4 regions of the Streptomyces sp. NBC_00322 genome follow, and region 1 is predicted to be linked to each of the others. Evidence: riboswitches for the same ligand, from Rfam matches in the RefSeq annotation. Region 1 holds a riboswitch; each other region holds the start of a gene.
What was found. A riboswitch is a leader RNA that binds a small molecule or an ion and turns the genes downstream of it on or off. The one in region 1 is predicted to bind cobalamin.
Positions count from the first base shown of each region.

Region 2: another riboswitch for cobalamin. It lies ahead of cobN (cobaltochelatase subunit CobN); the one in region 1 lies ahead of OG905_RS14390 (ribonucleoside-diphosphate reductase subunit alpha).
Region 3: another riboswitch for cobalamin. It lies ahead of OG905_RS31385 (cobalamin biosynthesis protein); the one in region 1 lies ahead of OG905_RS14390 (ribonucleoside-diphosphate reductase subunit alpha).
Region 4: another riboswitch for cobalamin. It lies ahead of metE (5-methyltetrahydropteroyltriglutamate--homocysteine S-methyltransferase); the one in region 1 lies ahead of OG905_RS14390 (ribonucleoside-diphosphate reductase subunit alpha).

Region 1 is NZ_CP108019.1:3,228,440-3,232,630, reverse strand. Features, by position in the region: gene OG905_RS14390 (ribonucleoside-diphosphate reductase subunit alpha) at 1-1,669, opposite strand, end outside; cobalamin riboswitch at 1,796-1,921, opposite strand; gene mctP (monocarboxylate uptake permease MctP) at 2,194-3,819, opposite strand; gene OG905_RS14380 (DUF3311 domain-containing protein) at 3,816-4,070, opposite strand.
Region 2 is NZ_CP108019.1:3,107,398-3,111,588, reverse strand. Features, by position in the region: gene OG905_RS13855 (precorrin-8X methylmutase) at 1-292, opposite strand, end outside; gene cobG (precorrin-3B synthase) at 312-1,604, opposite strand; cobalamin riboswitch at 1,709-1,850, shown strand; gene cobN (cobaltochelatase subunit CobN) at 1,882-4,191, shown strand, end outside.
Region 3 is NZ_CP108019.1:6,882,682-6,886,872, reverse strand. Features, by position in the region: gene OG905_RS31400 (class II aldolase/adducin family protein) at 1-590, opposite strand, end outside; gene OG905_RS31395 (inorganic phosphate transporter) at 816-2,060, shown strand; gene OG905_RS31390 (hypothetical protein) at 2,073-2,294, shown strand; cobalamin riboswitch at 2,404-2,543, shown strand; gene OG905_RS31385 (cobalamin biosynthesis protein) at 2,651-3,616, shown strand; gene OG905_RS31380 (cobyric acid synthase) at 3,613-4,191, shown strand, end outside.
Region 4 is NZ_CP108019.1:7,837,179-7,841,369, forward strand. Features, by position in the region: gene OG905_RS35780 (LmeA family phospholipid-binding protein) at 1-717, shown strand, start outside; gene OG905_RS35785 (ArsR/SmtB family transcription factor) at 791-1,543, opposite strand; cobalamin riboswitch at 1,589-1,821, shown strand; gene metE (5-methyltetrahydropteroyltriglutamate--homocysteine S-methyltransferase) at 1,946-4,191, shown strand, end outside.

The DNA of each region.
Region 1 (4,191 bases):
GGCCGTTGCGCTCGGCGAGCGAGCAGGACGCCTCGTACGCGGCGAGCATGATCCGCTCGGCGATCTTCGTGGAGAGCGCCTTCGCCTCGGGGGAGTCGAAGGGCAGGCGCAGCTTGAAGAAGACGTCCTGGAGGCCCATCGCGCCCAGGCCGACCGGACGCCACCTGGCGTTGGAACGGCCCGCCTGCTCGGTCGGGTAGAAGTTGATGTCGACGACCCGGTCGAGGAAGGTCACGGCGGTACGGACGGTCTCGTCCAGGCGCTCCCAGTCGATGCCGTCGCCCGCGACGAACGAACCCAGGTTGACCGAGCCGAGGTTGCAGACGGCCGTCTCGCCGTCGTCCGTGACTTCGAGGATCTCGGTGCACAGGTTGGAGCTGTGCACGACCCGGCCGGGCTCGGCGGTCTGGTTGGCGGTGCGGTTGGAGGCGTCCTTGAAGGTCATCCAGCCGTTGCCGGTCTGGGCGAGCGTACGCATCATCCGGCCGTACAGCTCGCGAGCCGGGATGGCCTTGCGGGCCAGGCCCTCGGCCTCCGCCTCGCGGTACGCGGCGTCGAACTCCTCGCCCCACAGGTCGACCAGCTCGGGCACATCGGCGGGCGAGAACAGCGACCAGTCGGCGTCGGCCTCGACGCGGCGCATGAACTCGTCAGGGATCCAGTGCGCGAGGTTGAGGTTGTGCGTACGCCGAGCGTCCTCACCGGTGTTGTCGCGCAGCTCCAGGAACTCTTCGATGTCCGCGTGCCAGGTCTCCAGATAGATCGCGGCCGCGCCCTTGCGCCGGCCGCCCTGGTTCACGGCGGCGACCGAGGCGTCGAGGGTCTTCAGGAACGGCACGATGCCGTTGGAGTGCCCGTTGGTGCCACGGATCAGCGAACCGCGGGCGCGGATACGGGAGTACGAGAGACCGATGCCGCCCGCGTGCTTGGACAGGCGAGCGACCTGGTGGTAGCGGTCGTAGATCGAGTCCAGCTCGTCCAGCGGGGAGTCCAGCAGATAGCAGGACGACATCTGCGGGTGGCGGGTCCCGGAGTTGAAGAGCGTGGGCGAGGAGGGGAGGTAGTCGAGCCTGCTCATCAGCCGGTAGAGCGCGGCGACCTCGTCCAGGGCGCGGGTGCTGTTGTCCTCCGCGAGGCCCGAGGCGACGCGCAGCATGAAGTACTGCGGGGTCTCGATCACCTGACGGGTGATCGGATGCCGCAGCAGATAGCGGCTGTAGAGGGTGCGCAGACCGAAGTAGCCGAAGCGGTCGTCCGCGTCCCGGTCGATCAGCGCGTCCAGCCGGGCGGCGTGCAGCGCCACGAACTCGGCAGTGCGGTCGGCGATCAGGCCCTCTCGGTGGCCGACCGCGACCGAGGCGGAGAAGGAGACCGCGCCCTGTCCGGCTGCCTCGTCGGCGATATGACGGGTCAGCAGGCGGGCAGCGAGCCGGGAGTAGGCAGGGTCCTCGGAGATCAGCCCCGCGGCCGCGTCGGTGGCCAGGCCCCGGAGCTCGGCCGCGTCCGAACCGGCGTGCCGGCCGCGCAGCGCGGCGGCGGCGACACGGCCGGGGTCGGTGTCGGGCAGATCGGCGGTGAGACCGGTCAGGGTCCGCAGAAGCGCGGTCCCGGGGCCGTCGGCCACCTGCTCGGAGATGCCTGAAGCCGGATCGGCTGGCGCGATGGTCACGTGGTGCTCTCCCTCGCTCGGCTCTGGGCCGGCGGGGGAGGCGTCACGGGCGCGCGTCACGGGGACGGCTCACCGCGTCCACCGGCCCAACCGCGAGGCCCGGACGTGTCGGCACCCGGTTCGGTCGAGCCGGATGCGCCGTCGGCAGGTCTTCGGACTAGTGGGGTGCGACAAAGCGCACCGCATCACACCGTTGCGGGACAGTTCCGGATTCGCACCGGATTCCCCTGCGGCGACAGCGAGCATGAGCATACATGTGGGGGCGGGGAGTTGCCGCACCCACCACATGTTGTGTCGGGGCGGCTACGGGGTGCGGGTGCGCCTGCGGCGGGCTCTGCCCCCGTCCCGTCCCTTCCCGAATCGGGGCTCCGCCCCGAACCCCGCATACGACCTTCGGCCGCATGTCCTCAAACGCCGGTCGGGCTGAACTTCAGCGCGGGGTGGGGGAACAAGCCCCGAACAAGCCAAAGGGCCGCCATGCCCCCCGCCAGGGGACGCGGCGGCCCTCGCGCCAAGTCCGACCGTCAGTGACCCGCGTCCGCCGTCGCCGACGGCAGTTCCGCCTTCACGCCCGGATCTCCCGCGTCCGCCGTGTAGTCCGACGGCGACGTCTCGTCGACGCCCTCCGGCGCCTTCACCGCCCGCAGTGCGAACGTCAGCACCACCGTCACCACCACGTTCAGCACGAACGCCGTCAGACCGATGTACCCGATCTCGCCGAAGCCGGGAATCTCCGCGGACGAGCCGCCGAAGTGCTTCTGCGTCGGGCTGGCCACTCCGTACGCCGCCGCCGTGCCGTAGATCATGCCCACCGCCCAGCCCGCCAGCAGCGCCCAGCGGTGGAACCAGCGGGTGAACAGGCCGCCCACCAGCGAGGGGAAGGTCTGGAGGATCCAGATGCCGCCCAGAAGCTGGAAGTTGATGGCCACCGTCTTGTCCATCGTCAGGACGAAGACCAGCGCGCCGACCTTCACCAGGAGGGACACCAGCTTGGAGACCTTGGTTTCCTGCGCGGGCGTCGCGTCCGGCTTGATGAAGTCCTTGTAGATGTTCCGCGTGAACAGATTCGCCGCGGCGATCGACATGATCGCCGCCGGCACCAGCGCCCCGATGCCGATCGCCGCGAAGGCGACACCGGCGAACCAGTCGGGGAACATGTTCTCGAACAGCTGCGGGATGGCCAGCTGACCGTTCTTCACCTTCACGCCCGCCGCGATCGCCATGAAGCCGAGCAGCGCCAGCAGGCCCAGCATCAGTGAATACAGCGGCAGAATCGTGGTGTTGCGCCGGATCACGTCACGGCTGCGCGAGGAGAGCGTCGCCGTGATCGAGTGCGGATACATGAACAGCGCCAGGGCGGATCCGAGTGCCAGCGTGGCGTATCCCCACTGGCCCGCCTCCGCCGGTGCCAGCGCGCCCCGTGGCTTGTCGGTCGCCGGGTTGATCTGCGCCAACGCGTCGCCCGCCTTGGCGAAGATGTCGTCGAAGCCGCCGAGCTTGATCGGGATGTAGATGATCGCCACCGCGATGACGATGTAGATCAGCGTGTCCTTGACGAAGGCGATCAGCGCGGGGGCCCGCAGCCCGGAGGAGTACGTGTACGCCGCGAGCACACCGAAGGCGATCAGCAGCGGCAGGTCCTTGACGAACCAGTTCGTCGTCTCGCCGCCGCCGACACCCATCACGTCGAGTACGGCCTGGATGCCGACCAGTTGGAGTGCGATGTACGGCATCGTCGCCAGGATGCCGGTGACGGCGACCGCGAGCGACAGGCCCTTCGAGCCCCAGCGTCCGCGGACGAAGTCCGATGTGGTGACGTATCCGTGCTTGTGCGAGACCGACCACAGCCGCGGCAGGAAGGTGAAGATCAGCGGGTAGACGAGGATCGTGTACGGGACGGCGAAGAAGCCCGCCGCGCCCGCCGCGTAGATCGCCGCGGGGACGGCGACGAAGGTGTACGCCGTGTAGAGGTCGCCGCCGAGCAGGAACCAGGTCACCCAGGTGCCGAACGACCGGCCGCCCAGGCCCCATTCGTCGAGGCTGTCGCTCTCGGCCTTGCGCCAGCGCGCGGCCAGGAAGCCCATGACCGTGACGGCCAGGAAGAAGAAGATGAAGACGCCGAGTGCGACGCCGTTCACGCCGTCGTTCACTTCGACGCACCCCCCTTGCGGGCGCGCTGGTCGCGCTGCCACAGCTTGTAGGCGACCACGGTGAGCGCGGTGGAGATGAGCACCCAGAGCATCTGGTACCAGTAGAAGAACGGGATGCCGATGAACGTCGGCTCGGTCTTCGCGTACGAGCCGACCCAGAGCATCGCGACGAACGGCGCGAAGAGGCAGAGGGCGACGATCGCGCGCACCGGCGTGATCACTGGTTGTTTCTCGTCCGTCACATCTGACATACGGCGGCTCCGTCCCCTCACGTATCACCAGTTGTAATGCGCAGGAAATCTAGGGGAGGGTTCTGACCAGCGTCACCCCCGTCCGCATATCGGTACGGCAACGACTCGGCGCCAACGTCTC
Region 2 (4,191 bases), 120 kb from region 1:
GGGTGCACACCACGTCGTTTCCGGCGGGCAGCCGCTTACGGGTCACCCCGCTGGCGACCATGGCGACATCGCACAGAATCGGCGCCCCGCCGCGCAGGGCCTCGCGGGCGCGGGCCACCACGTCCGCAGTGAACGAGAGATCGCGTACCAGGTCGACCATGCCGCAGGCGTGGATCATCCGGACCGCGACCTGGCTGACATCGGCGGGCAGCCCCGCGAGATCCGCTTCCGCGCGGATGGTGGCAAAGGACTGGCGGTAGATCGCCGCGCCGTCCTTCTCGTAGTCGAACACTGTGCTCTCGCTCATTTCGTCAACGCGTCACGGCGCTCGTGCGCGCAGCCGCCACGATGGCGGCGAGTTCGGAAGGGGGCATGCCGGTGCACGGCTTGTCCCCGTGTACGCGGACGTCGTAGCCGTCGGCGGTCGCGACGACGTCCACCCAGTCGCCGTGCGGATGGCCGCAACGGCGTTCGCAGCCGGACCAGTACACGGGCAGGCTCGAAGGCCCCGGGCCGAGCGCCTTCGCCGCGTCCGTCCGCACGTCGGCCAGGGACTTGGCGCAGCCGGGCCGGCCGACGCATGCGCCGACGCCGAGCCATGGGGAGGCGGGGGAGGTGATGAGCCCGGCCGTTTCGAGGGCGGCGGCGTCCTTGACCCCGGCGAGAATCACACCGCGCCAAGGGGTGAGCCGTAGTTCGCCGTTGCCGTCGTGCTCGGCCACGGCGGCCAGTTCGTGCCACTGGGCAGCGGTGAGCACGCCGAGCGGCGCGACGACGGACAGTGCGGTGGTGCGCCCGTCGGGACCCGCGACGGCGCCCGGCCGGGGCGGGTCGCCGACCGTCGTGGGAGGCACCGTCACGAGCGTGCCGTTGATCCCGTCCGCCGCCAGACGCGAGGCCACCTCGGTCATCAACTCGGCGGCATCGCCGGGCAGTTCACTCACCCGCCAGCAGCGGGTGGCGCTGCCGCGCGCGGCATCCAGGAAAGCTTCGGCGGCCAGCAGGGCGGCACGCGGCGCGTCTTCACCGCGTACCGACACACCCGCGTCGTCCGAACCCAGCCGGAGCACCGCATCCGTTCCGCCTGCCGCCGCCTGCACGGTCACGTCCGCACCCAGCGCCGCCACATCCCCGCGGCCGTCGTCGAGCGCGAACAGAAAACGCCCCGACAGCCCGGTCGCCGCCTCGCTCGCGCACAGGAGCCGGTCCAACTCCCTTACCCAGGGCTGCACATCGGCTTCGCCTCGCCCGTCGAGCCCGGAGAGCGGGGACGCGACGACATTGCGCACCCGCTCGTGCCGGGGCGAGGGCAGCAGACCCGCCGAGCCGAGCACATCGGCCAGCTCCCCACCGCAGTCTTCGGCGAGGCCGCGCAGCTGCACATTGCCGCGCGAGGTGAGGTGCAGCGAACCGTCGCCGAGCCGCTGTGCCGCATCCCACAGCGCCAGCGCCTGGCCGGTGGTCAGTGCGCCCGCCGGAATCCGTACCCGGGCCAGCGCGCCGTCGTCCGCCGCGTGGAGGCGCAGCGTGCCGGGGCAGGCGTCGCCACGGTCACGGCTCGGGGGTATCGCCCCGGCGTCGCGGGGGCCTGGGGCGGTCGGCATGGCGGCGAGCATACCCACCGCCCCTTCCACCTCACTCCCGCCCACCTGCGCCGATCATCACACCCGCCGCACGCCCGTCTGCCGCCTCCCGAGCCCTACTATGCTCAGGCGACGGGCCGGCCGGCCCGTCATCGCCTGCGACGGCGACATGGAGGAAGCCCGGTGCGAATCCGGCGCGGTCCCGCCACTGTGAGCCCGGTCCACACCGGGTGAGCCAGGAACTCCTGCCGTCCACACCGCCCGGGGCGCGGACACCCCGAGGAAGGCCTGCGCTCGCATGCTTCTGCTGCTGTCGACCTCCGACACCGACCTGCTCAGTGCCCGCGCGGCCGGAGGCCCGGTCGCGTACCGGTTCGCCAACCCCGCGCGGCTCGACCTCAGCGAGCTGCCCGCCCTGCTGGACGGCGTGGACCTGGTCGTCGTACGGCTCCTCGGCGGCGTACGCGCATGGCAGGACGGGCTCGACCTGCTGCACGAGGCCGGGCTTCCGGTCGTCGTCCTCACCGGTGAACAGGCCCCCGACGCCCAGCTGATGGAGGCGTCCACGGTCCCCGTCGGCATCGCGGCCGAGGCCCACGCCTACCTGGCCCACGGCGGCCCCGCCAACCTGGAGCAGCTGGCCCGCTTCCTCTCCGACACGGTGCTCCTCACCGGCCACGGCTTCGAATCACCGGCCCCCGCACCGACATGGGGCCCGCTGGAGCGCACCGTGCGGGAGACCGACGGCCCGACCGTGGCCGTGCTCTACTACCGCGCCCACCACATGAGCGGCAACACCGCCTTCGTCGACGCCCTGTGCACGGCGATCGAGGACGCGGGCGGCCGTCCCCTCCCGCTGTACGTCGCCTCCCTGCGCGCCCCGGAACCCGAACTGATCGACGCGCTCGGCGCCGCCGACGCCATCGTCACCACCGTTCTCGCGGCGGGCGGCACCCGGCCCGCCGAGGCATCGGCGGGCGGCGACGACGAGTCGTGGGACGCGGGCGCCCTGAGCGGCCTGGACGTGCCGATCCTCCAGGCGCTGTGCCTGACCGGTTCGCGCAGCACGTGGGAGGAGAGCGACGAGGGCGTCTCGCCGCTGGACGCGGCCAGCCAGATCGCGGTCCCGGAGTTCGACGGCCGCCTGATCACCGTGCCGTTCTCCTTCAAGGAGATCGACGCGGACGGCCTTCCGGCGTACGAGGCGGACCCCGAGCGGGCGGCACGGGTCGCGGGAATCGCCGTACGCCATGCGCGCCTGAGGCACATCCCCGCCGCCGACAAGCGCCTCGCGCTCGTGCTCTCCGCGTACCCGACGAAGCACTCGCGGATCGGCAACGCGGTGGGCCTGGACACCCCCGCGTCCGCGGTGGCCCTCCTGCGCCGACTGCGGGCGGAGGGCTACGACTTCGGTACGGAGCCCGTACCCGGCCTCGCCTCCGGCGACGGCGACGAGTTGATCTACGCCCTGATCGAGGCGGGCGGCCACGACCAGGACTGGCTGACCGAGGAGCAGTTGGCGCGCAATCCGGTCCGTATCCCGGCGGCGGACTACAAGCGCTGGTACGCGACGCTGCCGCAGCAACTGCGCTCGGCCGTCGAGGAGCACTGGGGCCCGCCGCCCGGCGAGATGTTCCTCGACCGCAGCCGCAATCCGCAGGGCGACATAGTCCTCGCGGCCCTGCGCCACGAGAACCTCCTCATCCTCATCCAGCCGCCGCGGGGCTTCGGCGAGAACCCGATCGCGATCTACCACGACCCCGATCTGCCGCCCTCGCACCACTACCTGGCCGCGTACCGCTGGATCGCCGCGTCCGCGGACGACGGTGGCTTCGGCGCCGACGCGATGATCCACCTCGGCAAGCACGGCAACCTGGAGTGGCTGCCCGGCAAGAACGCCGGTCTGTCCGCGGCCTGCGGCCCCGACGCCGCGCTCGGCGACCTCCCGCTGATCTACCCCTTCCTGGTCAACGACCCGGGCGAGGGCACGCAGGCCAAGCGCCGCGTCCACGCCACGCTCGTCGACCACCTGGTCCCGCCGATGGCACGCGCCGACTCCTACGGCGACATCGCGCGCCTGGAACAGCTCCTCGACGAATACGCCGCGATCTCCTCCATGGACCCGGCCAAACTCCCCGCGATCCGCGCGCAGATCTGGACCCTCATCCAGGCGGCCAGGCTCGACCACGACCTGGGCCTCGAAGACCGCCCGGACGACGACGGCTTCGACGACTTCCTGCTCCATGTCGACGGCTGGCTGTGCGAGGTCAAGGACGCCCAGATCCGCGACGGCCTCCATGTCCTCGGCTCCCCGCCCGCAGGCGCCGACCGCGTCAACCTGGTTCTCGCGATCCTCCGGGCGCGCCAGATCTGGGGCGGGACGTCGTCGCTGCCGGGCCTGCGGGAGGCGCTGGGCCTGGACGAGTCGGCGGCCACCCGAACGACCGCGGACGCGGCCGAGGAGAAGGCGCGCGAGCTGGTGCAGGCGATGGAGGACGCCGGGTGGAACCCCGATGCGGTCCCCGCCGGGCACGGCCCCGAGGTCGCGGCCATCCTGGACTTCGCCTCCCGCGAGGTCGTCCCCCGCCTCGCCGCCACGACCGCCGAA
Region 3 (4,191 bases), 3.7 Mb from region 1:
GCGTGTCCGGGCACGGACGCGGCGGTGAGCCAGAGGCGGCACATCCACTCCAGCTGGGCGGTGCGGTCGTAGGCCTGGTCGAGGGAGTCCGCGTAGGCGACGGTTCCGTGGTTCTGCAGGAGGCAGGCGGTGCGGTCGCGCAGGGCGCGGAGCATGTTCTGGGCCAGTTCCTCGGTTCCGTACAGGGCGTACGCCGCGACCCTGACGGGCCCTCCCATGGCCCCGGACATGTAGTGGATGGGCGGGAGTTCGGGGACGAGGGTGGAGACGGCGGTGGCGTGCACGGCATGCGTGTGGACCACGGCGCCGGCGGAGGTGTTGCGGTAGAGCTCCAGGTGAAGGGGCAGCTCGCTGGTGGGGGCGAGGTCACCGCGGACCTGGTTGCCGTCGAGGTCGACGGCAACGGCGTCCTCCGGGGTGAGCCGGTCGTACGGGACTCCACTCGGGGTGACCAGGACGAGAGGGCCGACCCGTACCGAGACATTGCCCGACGTGCCCACCACCAGGCCTTCCGTCGCCGTCCTGCGGGCCGTGGCCACGAGGTCCCGCCACGCCCGCTCGATCGCGTCCTGCCGCTCCTGATCGGTCATGCGGCGATCCTGTCAGGCGTGGGCCGGTGCCACGGGACGGGCGGGTGACAGAGATCACGCGAATCCCCACGAAAGCCGTATGTCAGCGGTACTGCCGCCACCCCCGACAAGCGGAGCGCCAAATCCCCACTTCAGAACACCTTGAAGCCCACCCCAGTTCACCTTACGTTCATCCAGGTTAACTACGTTCACCGCGCCACTGACGTCAAGAGATTGCCTGGGTAAATGGAACACATCACGCTGCTGCTAGCGATCGTGATCGTGACAGCTCTCGTGTTCGATTTCACAAACGGTTTCCACGACACCGCCAACGCGATGGCGACGACCATCTCGACCGGCGCCCTGAAGCCCAAGACGGCGGTGGCCATGTCCGCCGCGCTCAATCTCGTCGGCGCGTTCCTGTCCGTCGAGGTCGCCAAAACGATATCCAGCGGCATCGTCACCGAGTCCGGCATCACTCCGGAAGTCATCTTCGCGGCGCTCGTCGGCGCCATCCTCTGGAACCTGATGACCTGGCTGATCGGTCTGCCGTCCAGCTCCTCGCACGCCCTGATGGGCGGACTGATCGGCGCCACCGTCGCCTCGGTCGGCATCGGCGGCGTCAACGGCGGCACCGTCGTCACCAAGGTCCTGATCCCCGCGATCGCCGCCCCCCTGGTGGCCGGCATCGCCGCGTTCCTGGCCTCCCGCCTGACGTTCAAGATCGGCAAGAACGCCGACGAGAAGGCCACGGCGAAGGGCTACCGCGCCGGCCAGATCACCTCGGCGGGCCTCGTCTCACTGGCCCACGGCACCAACGACGCGCAGAAGACGATGGGCATCATCACGCTGGCGCTCATCGCCGGCGGCGTGCTCTCGCCCGGTTCCAACCCCCCGATGTGGGTCATCCTCTCCGCCGGTCTCGCGATCGCGATGGGCACCTACCTCGGCGGCTGGCGCATCATCCGCACCATGGGCAAGGGCCTGACGGACCTTCGGCCGCAGCAGGGCTTCGCCGCCCAGACCAGTGCGGCCAGCGTCATCCTCGCCTCCTCCAACCTCGGCTTCTCGCTGTCGACGACGCACTCCTGCTCCGGCGCCGTGATGGGCGCGGGCCTGGGCCGCAAGGGGGGCGTGGTCCGCTGGTCCACCGCCACCCGGATGTTCGTCGCCTGGGGCCTGACGCTGCCCGCCGCCGCTCTGGTCGCCGCGGGCTCGGAGTTCGTGACCAAGCAGGGCGACTGGGGTGTCGCGGTCGTCGCGGCCTTCCTGATCGGCGCCTGCGCCGCGATCTGGTTCGTCTCCCGCCGCCAGGTGGTCGACCACACCAACGTCAATGACACGGACGCCGAGCCCGCGGGCGTCGTGACCGCCGCCATCGCGGCCGTCACGCCGCCGCCGGTTGGCACGCCCGCGCAGGACTTCAAGACGACCATCCCGGCTCCGGCCCCCGCCTCCGGCTCCGAGCCGACGCGTTCGGCCACGGTGTAAGGACAGATCAGCATGAAAATCGACTGGGCAGCACTCGGCTCCGTCTTCGGCGTGAGCCTCGTCGCCACCGTCGCCCTGGTGGGTCTGTTCACCCTGGGCGTGGTGGGCCTGACCAAGCAGGAGTCCGCGGCCACGAGCGGCGGCTCCGCGGTTCTGGCGCGCACCGGGGCGTACGCGTGCTTCGCGCTCTGCGCGGCGGCTGTGGCGTACGGGATCTATCTGATCGTCACCTGACAGCCGTTTCCGATACATCGGGTCCGGGCCGGGTCACCCCATCGGGTGACCCGGCTCGCGTGTGTGCCCCAACACACTCTTCCCATGCAGGTCAAAGGCCAGTTGACGCCCGTTCTCGCAGCGTGGTGGACTGCCGGAGCCATCTACGGCGGCAGAAGAGGAAGCCGGTGCGAATCCGGCGCGGTCCCGCCACTGTCACGGGGGAGCACTCCTCCGGAAGCCAGGAACTCTCACCGCCGGTCACGTCGAACCAGGGCGCGGACACCCTGAGTGAGGACATATCGCCATGCGCGGCTGCGGTTCGGTTCCTGCTGTGAGTACGAGGTTCCAACGAGGCGGAACGACGGCCTGAACCCATGCGTGCCGACCGCCGATTCGTGTACGGCGCCACCGCCGGCCTGGCCGGTGACCTGCTTCTGGGCGATCCCCGCCGAGGGCATCCGGTCGCCGCGTTCGGGCGGGCCGCGGGTGGTGTCGAGCGTGTGCTGTGGCGTGACCACCGGGGGTGGGGCGCGCTGCACACCGTGGTGTGCGCCGGAGGCGCCGCTGCTGCCGCCGCACTGCTGAGCCGTGGAGTACGGGGCCGCTCGGCCACCTCCGTCGCACTGACCGCCGCCGTCACCTGGGCCGTCGTCGGCGGCACGTCGCTGGGCCGGGAGGCACGCGCCATCGGTGGCGCGCTGGCCGCCGGGGACGTGGAGGTGGCCAGGGAACGGCTGCCGCATCTGTGCGGGCGCGATCCGCAGGCCCTGGACGAGCAGCAGATCGCGCGAGCGGTCGTCGAATCCGTCGCGGAGAACACCTCCGACGCCGTGGTGGGCGCGCTGGTCTGGGGGGCGCTCGCGGGCGTGCCGGGGCTGGTCGGCTTCCGGGCGGTCAACACCCTGGACGCGATGGTCGGCCACAAGTCGCTCCGCTACCGGCGGTTCGGCTGGGCCTCGGCCCGGCTCGACGACGTCGTGGGCTGGCCGGGCGCCCGGCTCACCGCGGCGCTGGCGGTGCTCGCGGGCGGGGACGCGCACGGAGCCGCCCGGGCCTGGCGAGACGACGCGAAGAAGCATCCGAGCCCCAACGCGGGCCCGGTCGAGGCGGCTTTCGCCGGTGCACTCGGTGTACGGCTCGGCGGAACGCTCTCCTACGCCGGACGCGTCGAGCACCGTCCCGTACTCAACGGTGATGGCCGCGCTGTCCAGTTCGGCGACATCGAACGTGCCGTGCGGCTCTCGCGCCGCGTCGGCTGGCTGACACTCGCGACCTGCGCGGCGGGGCGCCTCGCGGGGCATGCGCTGCGTGCGCGGCGCGCGGGAAAGGGGCGGGGATGAGCGGGCACAGGGGCGGCGGACTGATGGTCGCGGGGACCACGTCCGACGCGGGCAAGAGCGTCGTGACGGCAGGGATCTGCCGCTGGCTGGTGCGGCAGGGGGTGAAGGTCGCGCCCTTCAAGGGGCAGAACATGTCGCTCAACTCGTTCGTGACGCGCGAGGGCGCGGAGATCGGACGGGCGCAGGCCATGCAGGCGCAGGCGGCCCGCGTGGAGCCGAGCGCGCTGATGAACCCGGTGCTGCTCAAGCCCGGCAGCGACCGCTCCAGTCAGGTCGTGCTGATGGGCAGGCCGGTGGGTGAACTCAGCGCCCGCGGCTACCACGGCGGGCGGCAGGAGTCCCTGTTCGGGACCGTCGTGGAGTGCCTGGAGGAGCTGCGGGGCACGTATGAAGCCGTGATCTGCGAGGGGGCGGGCAGTCCGGCCGAGATCAATCTGCGGCGTACGGACATCGTGAACATGGGCATCGCACGGGCCGCGCGCCTGCCGGTGCTCGTGGTCGGAGACATCGACCGCGGCGGCGTCTTCGCCTCCTTCTTCGGTACGACCGCACTGCTCGCCCCCGAGGACCAGTCG
Region 4 (4,191 bases), 4.6 Mb from region 1:
AAGGGCGCCGTCATCGGCGATCTGGACGGCGAGGTGCTGCTCTCCTTCGACGACCTGAACCGTGAACTGGGCGCCTCACAGCTGAAGTTCACCGGCAGCGGCGCGGACGCGGTCCGGGTGAACGGCGAACTCGCCGTCGCCGGACAGGATCTGCGCGTACAGGCACAGGCGCACATTCAGCGCGACAACGAACGCTCCCTCACCACCACCCTGGACGGCATGCAGCTCGACATTCCCCGGGTGGCCACCTACCGGCCCGGCACGGACCCGAAACACTCCGGCCTGCGACTGCACCGCGAGGCCGCCGAGCGGATCAGCAGCGAAGGCGCCCGGCTGAAGGCGCTGCTTGCGGTGCCCGCGATCGTGGACCGGCTCGGAGTGCCCAGGGAGTATGTGCGCCGGGCGCTGCGGAGCGAGGAGGAGCTCCACCGGCTCACCAGCGCACCGAAGTTCATCGAGCGGCTGATGAAGGTCAATCTCGTCGATGTCGTACTGGAGCATCCGCAACTGCTGCGGAAGGTGGGCATCGATCCCGGTGTGGTCGAGGCGCTGCTCGCCCTCAAGCCCCCGGAGCTGTCCGAGCGGCTGTCGCTCTCCTTCGAACTTCCCCGCTCGCTGAAGGAGTTGCGGCTCCAGCACATCACCGTGGAGCGCGACGGCATCAAGGCGCGCGTGGTGGGAGCCGGCCTGCGTATCGGGCAGTCCGGCGGCTCCTGAGGTGACCCGACGCTTTTCCGGTACGGGTCCCACCTCGCACAGCCGTACCGGAAAAGCGGGTCGCCGGGCCTGATCAGGTGTACATCAGTGAGCCCGGCGTGGTCAGCAGCTCGCCCGTTTCCAGCCAGGTCTTGAGGCCGGAGAGGATCATCGGCCAACCGCCGTACAGCTGCTCGTTCGCGCCCTCGCGCAGCTGGTCGTGCGTGACGGTGAGCCGGCAGGAGTCGCCGACGGGCTCGATGTCCCAGGTGACCCTCGACGTGCCTTCGGCTTTCACCTCGTCGCTCCAGAGCGCGACCATGCTCTGGACGAGCTTGCGCGGTGGATCGATTTCGAGGATCTCGCCCTCGCCGAGCAGGCCGTCGGCCTTGGGGGAGCCCATCTCGAAGCGCCCGCCGGGCTTCCAGTCCGAGGTGACCCGCATGCCGAAGTTGTACTTGCTCCGGATCTCGGGGTCGGTGATCGCCTCCCAGAGGCGCTCAGGGGTGGTGCGGATGTAAATCTCGAAGACCTTTTCCACGGGGCTCTCCAGTCGGCTCTTGAGGCCGCTGAGTGCGGCCGCCCAGGGTTCCGCGTACTTGCTCACCCACCGGTCGTGGACGAGCCGGATAGGGACGGGGTTCAGGAAGTGGAGCTTTTCCCGGCCGCGGCGTCTGGTCACGATCAGGCCGGCTTCCTCGAGCTGCTTGAGGTGCTTCATCACGCCGAAGCGGCTGATGCCGAAGCGTGCCTCGAGCGCGCTGAGCGTCTGCCCGTCCTGACGGAAGAGCTCGTCGAGGAGGCTGCGCCGCGTCGGGTCGGCCAGTGCCTTGAACACTTCGTCCATGCCATCCAAAATAGGTGACCGTTTGGTCACATGTCAATGGCGCGCCTAGGGTGATCGTGCAGCTGGTTCGCCCTGCCCTCCAGGCAGACGCGTCGCAAGAGGGAATCCGGTGGGAATCCGGAACTGCCCCGCAGCGGTGAGTGGGAACGACCGCCGTCATACGCACTGGATCCGGCAGCGGATCCGGGAAGCGACGGCCAGTAGGTGCCTGCGTACGCGAACCCGTACGCGAGGGCGTGCCCATGAGTCCGAAGACCTGCCACTGCCCGTGCGCGAACGCGCGCGGAGATCTCGGTGACCTCGTGGGCGGGTCGGCGGCATGGGCAGACGGCTGTTTCTGCCCTCCTTCGCGTCCCACGAGCTGTCCGAGGTCATGGACGAGTACTCGCGAAGGAGAGTTCCGTGACCAGCACATCCACGGCCGCAGGATCCAGGGCCACCGTCCACGGCTACCCCCGCCAGGGCCCGAACCGGGAACTGAAGAAGGCCGTCGAGGGCTACTGGAAAGGCCGCGTCGACGCCGGCGCCCTGAAGGAGACGGCCGCCCGGCTGCGCCGGGCCACCTGGCAGCAGCTCGCAGGCGCCGGTATCCACGAAGTCCCCACCGGAGACTTCTCGTACTACGACCATGTCCTGGACACCAGCGTCATGGTCGGCGCCATTCCCCCGCGTCACCGGGCGGCCGTCGACGCCGACGCGCTCGACGGCTACTTCGCCATGGCGCGCGGAACCCAGGACGTCGCGCCCCTGGAAATGACCAAGTGGTTCGACACCAACTACCACTACCTTGTCCCCGAACTCGGCCCCCAGACCTCCTTCGCAGCCAACTGTGCCAAGCAGGTCGCCGAGCTGAAGGAAGCGCTCGCGCTCGGTCTCACCGCCCGCCCGGTGCTCGTCGGGCCGATCACCTATCTGCTGCTCGCCAAGCCCGCGCCCGGAGTTGCTTCCGATTTCCAGCCGCTCACCCTGCTGGACCGGCTCCTGCCGGTGTACGCCGAGGTGCTCCGCGAGCTGCGGGCCGCGGGCGCCCAGTGGGTCCAGCTCGACGAACCGGCCCTGGTCCAGGACCAGCCGCCCGCCGTGCTCGGCGCCGCGGGCCGTGCCTACCGCGAGCTCGGAGGGCTCAGTGACCGGCCGAAGCTGCTGATCGCCTCCTACTTCGACCGGCTCGGCGACGCACTTCCCGTCCTGGCCAAGGCACCCGTCGACGGACTGGCCCTCGACTTCACCGGCGCGGCCCACGCCAACCTCCGCGACCTCGCGGCCGTCGGCGGACTGCCCGGCAAGCGGCTCGTCGCCGGTGTCGTCGACGGTCGCAACGTATGGATCAACGACCTCGGGAAGTCGGCCGCCACCCTCGCCACCCTGCTCGGGCTGGCCGGCCGAGTGGATGTCGCGCCGTCCTGCTCCCTGTTGCATGTGCCGCTCGACGCCGCCGCGGAACGCGATGTCGACACACAGGTCGCCCGCTGGCTGGCCTTCGCCCGCCAGAAAACGGCCGAGGTCGTCACGCTGGCCCGCGGGCTGACAGAGGGCACCGACGCCATCGCCGCCAGGCTCGCCGCCAACCGGGCCGACCTGCTCTCCCGCGCCACGTCCGCGCTCACCCGCGACCCCGCCGTTCGCGCCCGCAGCGCGGCCGTCACCGCGGCGGACACCCGGCGCAGCCTCCCGTACGCGCAGCGCGCGGCAGCCCAGCGCGTACGTCTGCGCCTTCCCCTGCTGCCCACGACCACTATCGGCTCGTTCCCGCAGACCGTCGAACTGCGCACCGCACGGGCCGACCTGCGGGCCGGGCGCATCGACACCCAGGGGTACGAGGAGCGCATCGAGGCCGAGATCCGCGAGGTCGTCTCCTTCCAGGAGAAGACCGGCATCGACGTACTCGTACACGGCGAGCCCGAACGCAACGACATGGTCCAGTACTTCGCCGAACAGCTCAGCGGCTATCTCGCGACGCAGCGCGGCTGGGTCCAGTCGTACGGCACCCGCTATGTCCGGCCGCCGATCCTGGCAGGCGACGTCTCCCGCCCCGATGCGATGACGGTCCGCTGGACCCGCTACGCCCAGTCGCTCACCGACCGTCCCGTCAAGGGCATGCTCACCGGACCTGTCACCATGCTCGCCTGGTCCTTCGTACGAGACGACCAGCCGCTCGCCCAGACCGCGCGTCAGGTCGCCCTCGCCCTGCGTGACGAGGTGAACGACCTTGAGGCGGCGGGCAGTTCGGTGATCCAGGTGGACGAGCCCGCGCTGCGCGAGACGCTGCCGCTGCGCGGCGACGGCCACGAGGCCTATCTGGCCTGGGCGACGGAGGCCTTCCGGCTGACCACCGGCGGCGTACGTCCGGACACCCAGATCCATACGCACATGTGCTACGCCGAGTTCGGCGACATCCTCCGGGCGATTGACGATCTCGACGCCGATGTCATCAGCCTGGAGGCCGCCCGCTCCCACATGCAGGTGGCCGGCGAACTCGCCACGGCAGGCTATCCGCGCGAGGTGGGACCGGGTGTCTACGACATCCACTCACCACGGGTGCCGAGTGCTGAGGAGGCAACCGCGCTGCTGCGGAAGGGACTTGAGGCGATTCCTGCCGAGCGGCTGTGGGTCAACCCCGACTGCGGTCTGAAGACGCGCGGCTGGCC